One region of the Arthrobacter sp. FW305-BF8 genome, then DNA from elsewhere that is predicted to be linked to it. Evidence: predicted binding sites of a transcription regulator. Region 1 holds the regulator's gene; each other region holds the start of a gene.
What was found. Region 1 encodes HrcA, which represses chaperone genes, less so after heat shock. Its sites were predicted from a motif close to TTNGCACTCGNNNNNNNCGAGTGCNAA; they were not measured.
Positions count from the first base shown of each region.

Region 1 (5,410 bases):
TGGCCGGACTGTGTGTCCCTGCGGTCGCGAGCGTCTTGTGCCACGGTGTCTTCCTTAAGCTTGCGTTGGTGCGATAGTGCCTTGGCGCCGGGGCCGCAGTGCGGTGCCGCCGTACCAAGGATACCGGGCCGTAGGGGCAATCGTGGGCTCAACGCTGAATCCGGGGAGCGTAGCGATAGGAATTAGGGCACTGTTAGAAAATCGATGACCTCTTCCACCCGGCCCAGCAGGGCGGGCTCAAGGTCGGCGTAGGTGCGCACGGCGCCGAGAAGTTTCTGCCAGCCGAGGCCGATGTCCTCCTTGGTCTCGTGCGGCCAGCCGAAGGCGGTGAGGATACCGGTCTTCCAGTCCGTGCCGCGCGGTACAACGGGCCACTGCGGAATGCCCAGCACCGACGGGCGGATCGCCTGCCAGACGTCGACGTACGGGTGGCCGACGATCAGTACGTTTCCGGCGGCGCCGGGGGACGCCATCACGGCGTCGGCAATCCTGGACTCCTTGGAATTTGGGACCAGATGGTCCACCAGAACGCCCAGCCTGCGGCCGGGGCCGGGGCGGAAGGACGCAACGGCCGCCGTCAGGTCATCGATGCCGTGCAGGGGTTCAACGACGATGCCCTCCACCCGGAGGTCGTCGCCCCAGACTTTTTCCACGAGTTCGGCATCGTGCTTGCCTTCAACCCAGATCCGGCTGGCCTTGGCCACCTGGGCGCGCTGCCCTTCCACCCGCACCGAACCCGACGCCGTCCGTCCGGCCGTGCCCGATCCCGCGGGCTTCGCCTTGGGCGCCGGAGGCATCAGGCGGATCGGCTGGCCGTCCAGGAGGAATCCGAAGCCAAGCTTGAAGGACCGGGATTTTCCGCGGCGGTCTTCGAGCGCCACCACGTGCATGCCGCCGGATTTCTCCACCCGGGTCACTGCGCCCACCCAGCCGGACTGGACGTCCTCCAGCACCATGCCGCGCTCCACCGGCACCTCGGGCAGGCTGTTCTTGGCAGGCGCTGCGATCTCCTGCGGGCCCCAGGTCTGGTACTGCATTCGTTCACCGCTTTGTATTCGGAAGGAGCCGCTCCGGCCGCGGGCGTGCCGCCGGGGGACAGGCGTCCGGAATTTCGCCCGGAGCGGTACCAATGCTAACAACGCGGCGACTCATATTAGACTTGTTAGCACTTAGGCATGTCGAGTGCTAACCACAGCGTTGACGGGCAGGAACAACGCCCGGCGCGGTAACGGCCAAAAGGAGGTGGACTGTGAGCGAACCACGGAAGCTTGAGGTGCTGCGCGCCATCGTGGAGGACTATGTCCATTCCCGCGAACCTGTCGGCTCCAAGGCCCTGGTGGAACGGCACCATCTGGGCGTTTCCAGCGCCACCATCCGCAACGACATGGCGGCACTGGAGGATGAGGGCCTCATCACGGCCCCGCACACCAGCGCAGGCAGGATTCCCACGGACAAGGGTTACCGCCTGTTCGTCGACCAGATCTCGGCGGTCAAGCCGCTCTCCCCGGCGGAGAAGCGCGCCATCCAGACCCTGCTCGAGGGGTCCGAGGACCTCGACGACGTCCTGGACCGGACGGCCCGGCTCCTGTCCCAGCTGACCAACCAGGTCGCCGTCGTGCAGTACCCGCACCTGAGCCGGGCCGTGGTCCGGCACATCGAATTTGTGCTGCTGGCCCCGCGGAAGGTGCTGATCGTGCTGATCGCAGACTCCGGCAAGGTTGACCAGCGCGTCGTCGACGCCGGACAGGACCTGTCAGACGACACTCTTGCCGCCCTGCGCACCCGGTTCATGACCGGTGTGGCCGGAACGCCGGTGGCCATCCTGCCCCAGCATCTGGCCGCCGTCGTGGCCGGCTGCACGCCGGCCGAACGTTCCGTTGCCATGGCCCTCGGCAAGGGGCTGGAGGGCCTGGCCCACAACAGCCGGGAGGACCGGATGGTCCTGGCCGGAACGGCCAACCTGGCGCGGTCCAACGTGGACTTCCCGCTCAGCATAGGACCTGTCCTTGAGGCCCTCGAGGAGCAGGTGGTTATGCTGCGGCTCCTGAGCGACATGGCACAGGACCCGCGCGGCGTGGCCGTCAGCATTGGCCGCGAAAACCCCTACGACGGGCTGGCCGAGGCCTCAGTGGTGGCCACGGGCTACGGCCCCGACGCCACCGCCAAGGTGGGCATACTGGGCCCTACCCGGATGGACTATCCCACCACCATGGCCGCCGTGCGCGCGGTGGCCCGCTATCTTTCGAGGATTCTGGGCCCGTGACCGCACGCCCCGGACATCCCCTGACAACAGGCAGTACAACGAGGAAGAGATACGAACTTTGAGCAGCCACTACGACGTTCTTGGAGTCTCCGCGGAAGCCACCGGCGAGGAGATCAAAAAGGCCTACCGCAAGCTGGCCCGTTCGCTTCACCCGGACGTCAACCCCGGGGAAGACGCCGCCGAACGGTTCAAGGCCGTCACCCACGCCTATGAGGTGCTGTCCGATCCGCAGAAGCGCAGGGTCTACGACACCACCGGCAACGAGAACGGCACGGACAATGGCTTTGGCGGCGGCGGTTATGCCGGCCAGGGATTCGCGTTCCAGGACATCTTCGACACCTTCTTCGGCGCCGGTGGCACCTCCGGCCCCGCGTCCCGCGTCCGCCGCGGACAGGACGCGCTCATCAGCGTGCGGATCGACTTGCGTGATGCCGTCTTCGGCGTCAACAAGAAGCTGGAAGTGGACACGGCCGTCACCTGTCCCACCTGCGAAGGGTCCTGCTGCCGCGAGGGCAGCCACCCGGAACGCTGCGACATCTGCGGCGGCAGCGGCCAGGTGCAGCGGGCGGTCCGTTCCATCCTCGGCCAGGTCATGACCGCCGCCCCCTGCGGCTCGTGCGAGGGCTTCGGCACGGTCATCAAGGACCCCTGCAACGAGTGCAGCGGCCAGGGCCGCATCCGCAGCCGCCGCTCCCTGACCATCAAGGTCCCGGCCGGTGTGGCCACCGGAACGCGGATCCAGCTCTCCGGCCAGGGCGAGGCCGGCCCGGCGGGCGGGCCGTCCGGCGACCTCTACGTGGAAATCCGCGTCAACAACGACCCCACGTATGTCCGTGAGGGCGACGATCTCCACGCGACGCTCAACATTCCCATGACCGCCGCCGCCCTCGGCACGGAACTGAGCCTGGAAACCTTCGACGGCAAGCAGGAGATCGACGTCAAGGCGGGCACACAGTCCGGCGAGATCATCACCCTCCGCGGCCTCGGCGTCACCCACCTGCGCGGCTACGGCCGCGGTGACCTCAGGGTTCACCTGCAGGTGGAAACGCCGTCCAAGCTCGACCCCGCCCAGGAGGACCTGCTGCGGCAGCTGGCCAAGCTCCGCGGCGAGCAGTTCTCCGAGGGCAAGCTCGCAGCCGGCGGCGGCGTCTTCGCCAAGCTGCGGGACCGCCTCGGTAACCTGTAGCGGTGAGCAACCCCGTATTCTTCACCCCGGCCGGCGCGCTGGACAGCACTGTTCCCGGTTCGGTGTTCGTCCTGGACGGTGCCGAGGCCCGGCACGCAGTCACCGTGAAGCGCCTGGCGGTGGGGGAGCAGGTTGACATTGCCGACGGCGCCGGCAAACGCATCACCGGAACCGTGACGGAAGCCGCCCCCGCCGAGCTGACGGTCGAATGCACCTCCGTCAATGTGGAACCGCGGCCGGGCATCCGCCTCGTTCTGGTGCAGGCCCTCGCCAAGGGCGACCGGGACGAGTTGGCGATCGAAACCGCCACCGAACTGGGCATCGACGCGGTGATTCCGTGGCAGTCGGAACGCTCCATCGTCCGCTGGAAGGGTGAGCGGGCGGCCAAGGCGCACGGCAAGTGGCAGTCGGCCGTCACGGCCGCCGCCAAGCAGGCACGCCGCGCCTGGATCCCCGAGGTAAGGCCCGCCGTCGACACCCAGGCGCTGGCCAGGGAAGTGGCGGAAGCCGGCCTTGCCGTGATTCTGCACGAGGACGCGGTGACGCCGCTGCGGCGGGTCCTGGGCAAGTGGTCGGAGGAGCGCCGGGAGGCGTCGGACCCGGGCGAGGTCCTCCTCATCGTTGGTCCCGAAGGGGGCATCAGCCCCCGTGAGGTCACCAGGCTGTGCAGCGCCGGGGCGGTAACGGCGCTGCTGGGACCGCACGTCCTGCGGTCATCGACGGCGGGACCCGCCGGCGTCGTGGTTGCCAGCGACGTCCTCGGCCGCTGGTAAGTCCAGACCGCTGGTAAGCCCAGACCGCTGGTAAGTCCGGACCGCTGGTAACTTCAGCCGAACGCTTCGCTGACGGGACCGCTAGCGAACTGTGAACTTAGCGAACCGTGAAACCCCGTGAGTCCACGTTGAGTTCGTCCTCAGGCTTGCCTGGGCCGGTCTGGGAGACGCGAACCTCGTAGTTGCCGGGCGCGAGGTTGACCGTGATGCCGAAAACCCCGGAGCTGGCGGGATCCGCTGCGGCCACGGCTTCCCCGGTCAGATAGCTTTCCTTGTCGCCGTTGTCCTGGACCTTGAGGATTCGCCAGTGCAGTTTGCCGTTGGGGACGGTGCTTCGTCCGGCGATCTTGACCCGTCCGTCGCTGACTTCGGTGCCCTGCTGCGGATCGATGATCCACACCGGTGCCACCATTCCGGCGCTGCGGGACGTGGGCGCACCGAGCTTCACGTGCTTGAACGCCAGGTAATCGGTGTGCCCGTCCACCAGGATGACCACCTCGATCTGCTGGCCTGAGTCGATCAGGCCCGAGCTGGCCCCGGCGGCCGTTGCGGTGTAGACCAGTTGCTGGATGGCCCGCTGGGCCATGTCGGCGTCGAGGTTGCTGTTGAAGGCATCCGCGGAGACGTCCACGGTAATGACATTCGTGCCCGAGATCGACGTCGCCAGGTTCTTGGGGTTCTGCCACGGCGTGAAGAAGTCCGGATCCAGCGGCGTCTCCGACATCATGGCCCGCAGGGCCCGTGTGATCGGGTTCTCATCGTCAGGAACGTCGCGGAACTCGCGGTACAGGAAGACGTTGCTGTTGCTTCGCCCGATCCAGTAAACGGGCGCCTTGTTCGAGGACTGCGTTGTTTCCAGCGGAGCGCTGGTAGTGGGAACGCCGTCCGTGCCGGCGGCCCGGCGGGACGAGGAGGTCGGAGAGTTGGCGGATGTCACCGCAGGATCGGGATCGGCAATGCATCCGGACAGCAGCAGGGCAGCCGGAAGCAGCGCGGACAGCAGCACGGAGCGAATCCGCGGTACTTTCCGGCCCGGAGTTCCTGGCTGACTGATGCTGACGGTCCCTTCAAATGAGCAGTGCTTGCGGGCACGCCGGACCGTTGCCGGCGGGCTCCTTTTCCAGCATTACACGAGACTTTGGGGCACACCGTGCCTTTCAGGGCAGGCGGCCGAACTGCAACGGGAAC
Region 1 covers NZ_CP084561.1:2,734,665-2,740,074, reverse strand. Annotated here, with positions in the region: gene LFT45_RS12190 (DUF4870 domain-containing protein) at 1-44, opposite strand, end outside; gene LFT45_RS12185 (DUF3097 domain-containing protein) at 183-1,037, opposite strand; gene hrcA (heat-inducible transcriptional repressor HrcA) at 1,250-2,263, shown strand; gene dnaJ (molecular chaperone DnaJ) at 2,322-3,449, shown strand; gene LFT45_RS12170 (16S rRNA (uracil(1498)-N(3))-methyltransferase) at 3,452-4,222, shown strand; gene LFT45_RS12165 (GerMN domain-containing protein) at 4,320-5,237, opposite strand.

Region 2 (5,410 bases), 1.4 Mb from region 1:
GCGCGGGGCTCGGCGTTCGGCAGGGTCATGTACAGCATCCTAAGCGAGGCCCGGGACGCAGGCGTGCCGCGATGCGCTGCGGTTCAGTCGAGCGGAATGGTGATGGTGATGGCCGTGCCGGTGCCCGGAGCCGAGGTGATGTCCACGGTCCCGCCCACTTCATCGACCGCCTGCGAGATGGTCCTGAGTCCGTGGCCGTTGACGTGTCCCGCTGCAGGCGAAACCGATTCGAAGCCCGTGCCGTTGTCGGCGACCATGAGGCGGATGCCGTGGAATACGGCGGTAAGCCGGACAGTGACATCGGTGGCGTGCGCATGCCTGAACGTGTTGCTCAGCGCCTCCTGTGCGGACTGGTAAAGCACCGACGCGCAGCCGGACGAGATCTCCACGCCGTGGTGGGGAGTCTCCCAGTGCACGCAGGTACCCTCGCGGCGCAGGGGGACTGTGAGCCTGTCGATGCAGCCGGCGAGCCCCAGCCGGTAAAAGTCCAGCGGCTGGCGATCGGTGATGACACCGCCGACTTCGACGACTTCCTCGAGAGTTGCTGATTGGTTCATGACGCCCCCCGCTTCCTGGCGGTCCTTGTTGCATGCTGTCCCTGGAAAATCACTCCTCCAGGGCTGATGCTTAAGGGTGGCGCGGGCAGATCAGGCTCGCCGCAGGTTTACCCCGGGATGCAATCAAGTTTCCGCGAGGTCTTGCGCGCAGCTACTAGGCCATCCATGGCTGCATCGCCTGCTGCGGATACGTGACGGCGTCGGCCGCGTCCAGGACCTCCAGGGCAGTCATGTGTGCCGCCGCGGCTACTTCGCGGATCGGCTTGCCGTGGGTTACGGCCGCCGCCACTGCGTGCTGCAGGGTTGCAGCCGCGGGGTCGTGCTCTACTATTGCGGATTCCAGCGTCGCCACGGCCTCTTCCACCGCGCGCATGTCTTCGTCCATCGGTACCCTCCTGTTCCTGCCCCATTGCAGTGACGCCCGCGGCTCGGGATCCGGCGCTGTTGCCAGGACGCGGTTTCCAAGACGAAGGGTCATGTTCCTAAAACAATAAGACAGACAGGTCTGTCTCTACTAGTACCAAGGTACACTGATTCTCTGATGAGTGCTCCTGATGCAACCGGGGATGCCTTGCTTCCTCTAGGAGTGCGTACCGGCCATAGTGAACCAGTGGACCGGATCCTGGCCACCGCCTACGAACTTTTTTCCCACCGTGGTGTCCGCGACGTCGGAATCAATGAGCTGATTGAACGGTCGGGCGTGGCCAAGTCCACGTTCTACCGCCACTTTCCCTCCAAGGACGCACTGGTTCTGGCTTTTCTCGCACTCCGTGACCAGGTTTGGACCGTGGACCTGATTGTCTCCGAGGCGAGGCGCAGGGGGACCACCCCCGAAGGGCGCCTGCTGGCCATCTTTGACGTCTTCGGTGACTGGTTCCAGCGTGACGATTTTGAGGCGTGCACCTTCATCAACGTCCTCCTGGAGATGGGCCCGGATCATCCGCTTGGCGAGGCCAGCATCGGTTACCTCGCCAGAATCCGCGGGCACATCCAGGCGCTCGCCGAGGAGGCGGGACTCGAACGCCCTGACGAATTCGCGCGCTCCTGGCACATCCTGATGAAGGGCTCCATCATCTCCGCAACGGAAGGCGACTTCCTCGCTTCCAAGCGGGCGCAGCAGATGGCAGGCTGGCTGATCGGGCACCACCGGAGCTGACACTGCCGGAGGCCGGCCGCCGCCAGGCCCGTCCTGCGGCCCGCCCTCTTCAGCGGCCGGTCAACATCCTTCGCGCCGCAGCAGGTTCCGCAGCGGGGCCGGGAGCCACCTCGACTTCGATCCTTCACCTGAGTCCCCGCTGCCTTGCGTGGGCCGGTCCGCCGCACCAGCCGCGAAGTAGTCTGCGCCCGCCGGGAGGAAGCCGCCCGCCGGAAGACTGTCTCCGTCCGCCGCCAGGCTGTCGCCGCCCGCGGCCGGCGGAAGGCAGGCGTTCTCGCTCAGGTGGCACAGCAGCGCCTGCTCGGGGGACCCCGGATGCAGGGCCAGGTGCTGCAGCAGTCGGTGCCTGGCTTCCGATTCCACATCCGTGGTGGCGAGGATGTCCAGGATGAGTTCGATGACCTGGGCGCGCATCACCGTCTTGTCGATCGACCTCAGCGATTCGCTGCAGAACTCCTCCAACTCATTCGCTGCATCCTCGGGGTAGCTCCCACGTTCGGAGGGGACGGTGAGCCGATTGGGCTCGCCAGGGGTGGCAGTGTTAGCGTCCATCAGGACCTCCGTGAATGGTCTCGTTTCCCGCCGTGAATTCTGCACTGGCTGATGTGGAGGCCTCCGCCACCACTACGCCTGGTTCCTTAAGAGGCGTGGGCTCCGCAACCGCCTGGTTCCAGACGTTGAGTGCTGCGAAAGCGACCACCGGAATGCACAGCAGTAACAGCGTCTTCACCGGGGGCTCCTCCTTTGGCTGCCTGATCCCTTGCATGGTGCCAATGTGCGGCATGCCTCCTGTGAAAAGCTCGGTGCCCGCACCCCTCGATAGCAGGTTCCGTGCGGATTCTGGGGGGTCCGGGCGGCGAAAACGTGCGCATTGGCGCACGGCCTGGAGCTGCAGCCGGAAACTTCCCGGGTTTTCCCAAGGAAATCTCAGGATCGGTGCCAGATCGGTGTCCTGCTGGCGGGGCCGGAGGCTGCATGGGCAGCGGTTGGCACGCGCCCCTACTGCGCCTTAACAAGCGCTCCGCAGGAGCGTAGCTTTGTGGTGTTGGGACCCGTTCCGGTCCTCCGCATCCTGCATTGGGGCCGGAAGCTGACAGGAGGTAAGAGCGATGACCAACATATTCAGGCGGGCCGGCGTGGATATCCCGGAACCCTTCCGCCGTTTCCTGGAGGGGGATATGGACGCGTGGCTCCGGGTGGAGGAATACCGGGAAGCCGGTTCCTTGGTGGTAAAGGCCGAAGCACCGGGCATCGATCCTGACAATGACGTCGACATCACCCTCGCCGGCAGCCAGCTGCAGATCACAGTCCGCCGTGAAGAAAAATCGGAGCACAAGGACAAGGAAGGGTACCGATCGGAATTTCGCTTCGGCACGTTTTCGCGAACGGTAAGCCTTCCCGGCCCGGTGAACCAGGAGGACATCCGCGCCTCGTACACCGACGGCGTTCTGGAAGTTCGCGTTCCGCTGTCCGAGGAGCCCGCTGCCGGAGCCAGGAAGGTCCGAGTCTCCAGGGGTGCGGGAACTGGCGGTACCGGAACCGGGGGTTCACGGGACATGGGTCAGGAACCCGAAGGGCAGAGTTTCGGTGGCCCCTAGGCTGGCTTAGCCTTGATAGTGGGTCTTCGCCGGGCCTTGGCCCAGCGAGTCAACGATCGACGTCGCAACGCTGTGCAACTTGATGTTGCGGGTGCTCGACGCTGCTTTGAGCAGCTCGAAGGCTTCCTCCTGGCTGCACCTGTTCTGCGCCATGATCACGCCAACGGCGACGTCGATTACCGTCCTGGTTTCCAGCGTGGCCTTGAGGTTGGCCGCGGCGTCGCTGTAATGGGCGAAGCGGACGGCCAGCCGGAGGGCCATTGAGGTCTGGCTGACGAAGTCCTGCGCCAGTTCCAGGACCCGGCCCTCGAAGCGGCCCTTTCGGTGCGAGTAAAGGTTCAGGGCGGCCCGGGTCTCGCCCTCGAGCACAAACGGGATGGCGAGGATGGAGCGCACGCCGTACCCCACGACCTTCTCGGCGTAGCTCTTCCAGCGATCGTGGTTTTCCAGGTCCGTGATATGGATCGTGACCTGCTCGCGCGACGCCGTCATGCAGGGGCCGTCGCCGAAGTCGTACTGGATCTCGTCCATGGCCTGCGCCTCGGGGCTGCTGCTTGCTACGGTTGCTGCCTTGCGGTGCCGCAGCAGGGTCACGCCGCAGAGGACCTCGTCGCCGGGTTCGGAGAGGCTGCGGGCGGAGATCCGGGCAAGTTCATGGAGGAATTCGCCCACGTCGGAGCTGCTGAGCACAAGCTCGTTGAGGTGCTCCGTGATTGAGGTTTCAGGTTTTGCGGTCGACTCGCTGGCCACGATTTTTCGGTACCGTTTCGCTCAGGTCAAGACGAACCGGCGGGCGCGCAGTGCAGGGGACCCCGTGGCCGGGGCGGTAGCAGCAAGCAAGGTGCCGGATCGAACAACAATCCAACGGCCTTCTGCTAAACCGTACCGAGAAAATATACACCAGTTCTTCATGAGCCATGGCAGCGGTTACAGCTGCGGGCCCTAGGCTGGGGGAAGGCGCCGGGCGGCGATAGCCGCTGCGGCCATCGGAGCACGGCGGCCCGGACCAGGGCCTGCCAGCGAACAGGAGGAGGCCGCGGTGAGAATTGCCGTAACGGGAGGCAGCGGAAAACTTGGACGGAACGTGGTCCGCAGGCTTGTGGAGGACGGCCATTCCGTCCTCAACCTGGACCGGACGGGGAGCCGGAGTCCACAGTTCGCCGCCGTGGATCTGCGCAACTACGGGCAGGTCGTTGACGTCATCATGGGCCTGGATGACCGGCACCAGGGCTTCGATGCGATAGTCCATCTGGGTGCCATTCCGGCTCCGGGCCTGGTGCCGGACGCCGCCACCTTCGAAAACAACATGCTGTCCACCTACAACGTGTTCCAGGCCGCGCGCAGGGCCGGCATCAGGAAAATCGTGTACGCGTCCAGTGAGACGGTGCTGGGACTGCCGTTCGACGTCGACCCTCCCTACATCCCCGTGGACGAGGAGTATCCGGCCCGGCCGGAAAGCACCTACTCGCTGGTGAAGCACCTGGAGGAGCAGATGGCCGTCCAGATGACGCGGTGGGACCCGGCGCTGAGCATCGTTGGCCTCCGGTTCTCCAACGTCATGGATCCGGAGGACTACGAGGAGTTTCCGTCCTTTGACCGGGACGCGGCCCTGCGCAAGTGGAACCTCTGGGGCTACATCGATGCGCGCGACGGCGCGCAGGCGGTGGCACGCGCGCTGGAATACCGCACACCGGGGTTCGAGGCGTTCATCATTGCCAACGAGGACACCGTCATGAGCCGCTCCAGCGCCAGCCTGGCGGCGGAGGTGTTCCCTCGGGTGAAGGTGACGAAGGAGCTCGGCGAGCATGAAACCCTGCTGTCCATCGACAAGGCCAAGCGGCTCCTCGGCTACGCGCCCGAGCACAGCTGGCGGAACTACCACTCGACCCGCACCACGCCCACCGAGGACTGAGCGGCGCGGTTAAGCGGGATCCCCCTGATGCCGGGACCAGATGTCGCCCATTTCCTGGGTGGACTGCTCAACGATCCTGCTCATGGCCGCGTGTGCAGCCTCGGCTTCACCGCGCTGGATGGCGCTGGCCACGTCCACATGCAGCTGCAGGGCCTCGTGGTGCGGAAGGTGCGGCACCAGGCCGTGT
Region 2 covers NZ_CP084561.1:4,181,257-4,186,666, reverse strand. Annotated here, with positions in the region: gene LFT45_RS19025 (nucleoside/nucleotide kinase family protein) at 1-29, opposite strand, end outside; gene LFT45_RS19020 (sensor histidine kinase) at 84-557, opposite strand; gene LFT45_RS19015 (hypothetical protein) at 712-942, opposite strand; gene LFT45_RS19010 (TetR/AcrR family transcriptional regulator) at 1,099-1,713, shown strand; gene LFT45_RS19005 (hypothetical protein) at 1,774-2,265, opposite strand; gene LFT45_RS19000 (hypothetical protein) at 2,255-2,443, opposite strand; gene LFT45_RS18995 (Hsp20/alpha crystallin family protein) at 2,823-3,311, shown strand; gene LFT45_RS18990 (GAF and ANTAR domain-containing protein) at 3,318-4,061, opposite strand; gene LFT45_RS18985 (NAD-dependent epimerase/dehydratase family protein) at 4,351-5,223, shown strand; gene LFT45_RS18980 (FadR/GntR family transcriptional regulator) at 5,233-5,410, opposite strand, start outside.
Region 2: LFT45_RS18995 (Hsp20/alpha crystallin family protein) is a predicted target of HrcA. The motif match lies at 2,700-2,726, and genes of this name have one in related genera.

Region 3 (5,410 bases), 1.6 Mb from region 1:
AGGCGCCCGGCTGTCCCGATTTCCGTGAAGTCAGGGTGCAGGAGCTGGCCCGTCCGCCCGATGTCGCGGCGTACATCCGGGCGGAGGAGCTCGCGTTCCAGGGCCTCGACCGTTTCTTCCGGCGTGGCGCCCTCCGGCGCTTCCGCGAACGCATCGGCGCCAAGTTCGTCCACGCCCAGTTCGCTGAAGAGGTCCGGCTCGTCGGATCCAAAAAGCGCCGGGGCTTCGGGCTCGGGGCGAACTCTGGTGCCGGCCTCTGCACGGGAGGGAGTGCCGGCCACGCGGCGGGCCGGTGGTTCGGACTCAAACAACGGCGGGATGCCGCCCTCGCCGCGGCCCTCCTTAACGGCCCGCCGGCCCGTTGCCGGTTCGGCGTCGGGGAACCCCGGACCCGAGCGGGCGGCAACGCCCAGCTGGTAGGCGCTTGCCACGGCCCTGGCGCGCTCGTCGGCGGCTTCGTTCAGCTCGTGCCCGGCATGGCCCTTGACCCATTCGAACCTGTACTTCCGCCCGGCGAGCTCCCGGTCGATGTCCTTGAGGATGTCCACGTTCAGCACTGGTTTGCCGTCCGCCTTGCGCCAACCTTTGCGCTTCCATCCCGGCATCCACTTCGTCACGGAGTTGATCACGTACTGGCTGTCGCAAAGTATGTGCAGGTCCTCGTCCGGGAGGTGTGCCGTGGAGCGGAAGAGGTCCAGAACGGCCATCAGCTCACCCTGGTTGTTGGTGCCGTGCGGCCAGCCGCCGGCCCGCCAGCAATCGTCGTTCACGTACCAGGCCCACCCCGCGGGACCCGGGTTTCCCAATGCCGAACCGTCGGCGGCTGCAGTAATCGTCACCGAACCATCCTGCCAGACTGCACGGACAAAAATGAGCAGACAAAAAAGCGCGGCCCCCTCCGTAGAGGGGGCCGCACTCATGAGCCAGCTGGGAGCAGCGGGAGGCTAGAAGCCGCCCATGCCGCCCATCTCGTCGCCGCCGCCCATAGCGGGAGCGTTCTTCTCCGGCTTGTCGGCTACGACGGCCTCGGTGGTGAGGAACAGGCCGGCAATGGAAGCCGCGTTCTGCAGGGCAGAGCGGGTCACCTTGACGGGGTCGTTGACGCCGGCGGCCAGCAGGTCGACGTATTCGCCGGTTGCTGCGTTCAGGCCATGGCCGGCGGGAAGGCCGCGGACCTTGTCCACCACAACGCCGGGCTCGAGGCCGGCGTTGAAGGCGATCTGCTTCAGCGGGGCGTCGATGGCAACGCGGACGATATTCGCACCGGTTGCTTCGTCGCCCTGGAGCTGCAGGTTGGCGAATGCCTTGGCGCCGGCCTGGATCAGGGCCACGCCACCACCGGCCACGATGCCCTCTTCGACGGCAGCCTTGGCGTTGCGGACAGCGTCCTCAATGCGGTGCTTGCGCTCCTTGAGCTCAACCTCCGTGGCGGCACCGGCCTTGATGACTGCAACGCCGCCGGCCAGCTTGGCCAGGCGCTCCTGCAGCTTCTCGCGGTCGTAGTCGGAGTCGGAGTTTTCGATCTCGGCGCGGATCTGGGAAACGCGGCCGGCGATCTGGTCGGCGTCGCCTGCACCTTCGACGATGGTGGTCTCGTCCTTGGTCACGACAACCTTGCGTGCCTTGCCCAGGAGCTCGAGGCCGGCGGTCTCAAGCTTGAGGCCGACTTCCTCGGCGATGACCTGTCCGCCGGTGAGGATGGCGATGTCGGCCAGCTGCGCCTTGCGGCGGTCACCGAAGCCCGGAGCCTTGACGGCGACGGACTTGAAGGTGCCGCGGATCTTGTTGACGATCAGGGTGGCCAGGGCCTCGCCCTCGATGTCTTCGGCGATGATCAGCAGCGGCTTGTTGGACTGCATGACCTTCTCGAGGACAGCAACCAGTTCCTTGACGTTGGAGATCTTGGAGTTGACGATCAGGATGTACGGGTCTTCGAGGACCGTTTCCTGGCGCTCGGTGTCCGTGACGAAGTAAGCGGAGATGTAGCCCTTGTCGAAGCGCATGCCTTCGGTGAGCTCCAGCTCGAGGCCGAAGGTGTTCGACTCCTCGACCGTGATGACGCCTTCCTTGCCCACCTTGTCCAGGGCCTCGGCGATCAGGGCGCCGATTTCGTCGTCACCGGCGGAGATGGAAGCCGTGGCGGCGATCTCTTCCTTGGTTTCGATTTCCTTGGCGGAGTTCAGCAGCTCGGCGGTGACGGCTTCAACAGCCTTCTCGATGCCGCGCTTGAGGGACAGCGGGTCAGCGCCGGCCGCGACGTTGCGCAGGCCTTCCTTGACCAGTGCCTGGGCCAGGACGGTGGCCGTGGTGGTGCCGTCACCAGCGACGTCATCCGTCTTCTTGGCAACTTCCTTGACCAGCTCGGCGCCGATCTTCTCGTAGGGATCGTCCAGCTCGATCTCCTTGGCGATGGAAACACCATCGTTGGTGATCGTGGGGGCGCCCCACTTCTTTTCGAGGACGACGTTGCGGCCACGCGGGCCGAGGGTGACCCGGACGGCGTCGGCGAGGGTGTTCAGGCCCCGCTCAAGACCGCGGCGTGCCTCTTCATCAAATGCAATGATCTTGGCCATAACGGCAGTAGTCCTTTCGGGACAGTCGTTAAGAAGGAACCTCGCTGTGGTGCCCGCGACGGACGATTCTTTCCGCAGGCCTATGTACGCCCAACGGTCCGGATCTCACCCCAACCAGGTGTTTCTTTCGCTCCTTGCGCCGCTGCCGGGACGGTGCCGGCCTGAACCGGTCGACCCTTTAGCAGTCGGCACGCTGGAGTGCTAATCAATAATTAGCACTCCCCCGGGGAGAGTGCAAGCAGATGAGCTTGTTAATCCCGTAAACGGGGAGGGTATTCGCTGCCAGCGATCAGCCAGCGGCCAGCCTGCCATCAGCCGGCAGACCTGCCGGCGGCCTCGCTTCCCGTGAGCTTGGCTTTGTTGTCGGCTCCGTAGGTGAACACCATGTACCTGGCGGCAGTGACGTCCCCGTTTGCATCGAAGCGGACGGGGCCGGACTCGCCGTCGTAGTCAATGGCCTTCCCGTCCCGGATGGCGGCGAGGCAGTCCTTGTATGTCGAGCAGACGGCCGGCTGGCCGGACGGCGGGGCGGACGCCCGGCTGCCCGAAGTGCCGCCGGAGACGGAGATGAGCGTACCGGCGATGGAGGCACCGGCGTCGTCCTCCGCCGCAGCCGCGGCCAGGGCCGCGAGGTTCACGGCGTCGTAGGTCTCGGCCGCGAACGTCGTGTCCTTGAGGCCCGCATCGATGGCCACGAGTTCAGCCTGGAAGTGCGCCGAGGGGAAGACTCCGGGCACCAGGGCGCGCGCCCCGTCCAGCGACTTGGATCCAAGGGCGGACCCGTACTGCCTGAAGGCGCCGTCACCCAGGATGAGTTTGTTGCCCGGGAGTCCGGCGTTGGTGAGCTCGGCGATGGCGCCCTGCGCACCGTCCCGGGCCAGAACGACGACGGCGTCCGGCGCTGCGTCGCGGGCGGCGGCAGCAGACTTCTGTGCCTCGCCCGCCTTGAAGCCGGAGACGGTGACGGGGTCCAGCCCGCCAGCCTTGGCGGAGGCGGACACGGCTGCAGACACCGCCTGGCCGTAGGTACCGTCCTCGTAGACCACCGCGAGGCTCTTGGCTCCTGCGTCCCTGGCCAGTTTCACCATGACGGGAGCCTGTGCGATGTCAGCCGCCGCCGTGCGGAAGTAGTAGCCCCCGCTCTTGTAACTGGTGAGTTCCGGAGCCGTGTTGGCGGGAGAGATGAGCGTGGTCCTGGCCTTGGACAGCACATCGATGGCGGCCGGCGCCCGGCTGGAATCGGTGGGACCAATCACGACGTCCGCCCTGGCATCGGCGAGTTTCCGGGCCTGGGCAGCGGCGTCGGCTCCGGTGGTTACGGGCAGCAGCTCCACAGGCCGGCCCTTGTGCCCGCCCGCCGCGTTGATCTCCTGGACGGCTAGCTTGGCGGCGGCCAGCTGGGCGGCGTTCAGGAAGGACTGCGGTCCCGTGTTGTCGAGGATCAGCCCGATCCGCAGGGTCCCGTCGCCGCTCGCTTCAACCGGAGCCGTGCGGGCGTTGTCGCCGGACCCGGAGCAGGCACCGAGTGCCAGCGCAGCGGCGGCACACCAGCCGGCGGCACCCCAGACGGCACCAACCCGAAGACCTGCGCGCGCCACTAGACGGGCCGGACCTTTTCGGCCTGCGGACCTTTTTCGCCTTCGCCGACTTCCAGCTCCACGCGCTGGCCCTCGTCCAGCGCCCGGAACCCGTCAGTCTGGATGGCGGACCAGTGCACGAAAACGTCGTCGCCTGAATCGTCAACGGTGATGAAGCCGTAGCCCTTTTCCGCGTTGAACCACTTCACGGTTCCCAATGCCATGATCCCCACACTTTCAGGTTGCTTCCGTAAGGCCCACGTCGATGTGTGCCGTGAATTACGCCTTGCAGCCTGCCATCACTCTATCGAGTCGTGCCCGTGGAGGCGCAGGCCAGCGGCCCGGAGCGGAGTCAATAGTTATTCACGCGTAACCGGGACGGCTACTGGTAGCCGGGGCCGAGCACCACCGCAACGGGCGTGGGGAAGTCCGCACTCTCCACGAGTGTGGGGATGTTCAGCAACTCGCTGAGCGCCTCGGCGTTGGCGCGGTGGGCAGCGTCCGAGTAGAAGATCACCGACTGCTGCTGCGGGGCGCCCTGCCAGTTGGCCACTTCACCTAGCACCCAGCCATCGGACTTGACCGTGGCACCGACCCGTCCGGCAAGTCCGGAGGTCAGCGTTCCGTTGAAAATGGCGACCGGCTGCGACTTGTCCACCGCTGCAGGGGCAATGGTTTCCGAGGCGGCAGGTTCCAACGCGGAGGGGGAGGCCGGTTCGGAGGCGGACGCCGAGGCCGAGGGGGTGGCGCTGGGCGTCCGACTTGCAGAGGGCGTCGCCGTGGGGCTGGCCGACGCCGCCGACGTGTCGGCCGCGGCGGCGGGCGGCGGTGTGAGGGCGGGCTGGAACCCCAGCTGCGGCAGCAGAAGGAAAGCAACCAGGCCGACGGCGAGCGCCGCGATTCCCACGGAAAGGATCGGCCACAACTTCGGGCGCGACGGCGCGGAGGCAGCGCGGTGTACGCCCTGCCGGGAGGAGACCTCAGGCACCCTGTCGAATTCGTCCCGAGCAAAATTAGTCATGGTGAAGAGGCGTCCTTGTTGGTTTTCGCCGGCAGTCCGGCACTAGCAGTTACGCGTCAGATCCAAGGCGGCGTGCTGTGCGGGCCCGCTGACGTGACGTACGTAGTCTACGCAATCTCTTCACGAGCATTGGGTCGTGGGCCAGCGCGTGCTCGGTATCGATCAGTGCGTTGAGGATCTGGTAGTAGTGCGTCGCGGACAGGTCGAAGAGCTCCCGGATGGCCTGTTCCTTGGCGCCG
Region 3 covers NZ_CP084561.1:1,123,426-1,128,835, reverse strand. Annotated here, with positions in the region: gene LFT45_RS05045 (ribonuclease HI family protein) at 1-839, opposite strand, end outside; gene groL (chaperonin GroEL) at 945-2,573, opposite strand; gene LFT45_RS05035 (ABC transporter substrate-binding protein) at 2,885-4,171, opposite strand; gene LFT45_RS05030 (cold-shock protein) at 4,171-4,374, opposite strand; gene LFT45_RS05025 (LytR C-terminal domain-containing protein) at 4,533-5,171, opposite strand; gene LFT45_RS05020 (DUF3263 domain-containing protein) at 5,221-5,410, opposite strand, start outside.
Region 3: groL (chaperonin GroEL) is a predicted target of HrcA. The motif match lies at 2,752-2,778, and genes of this name have one in related genera.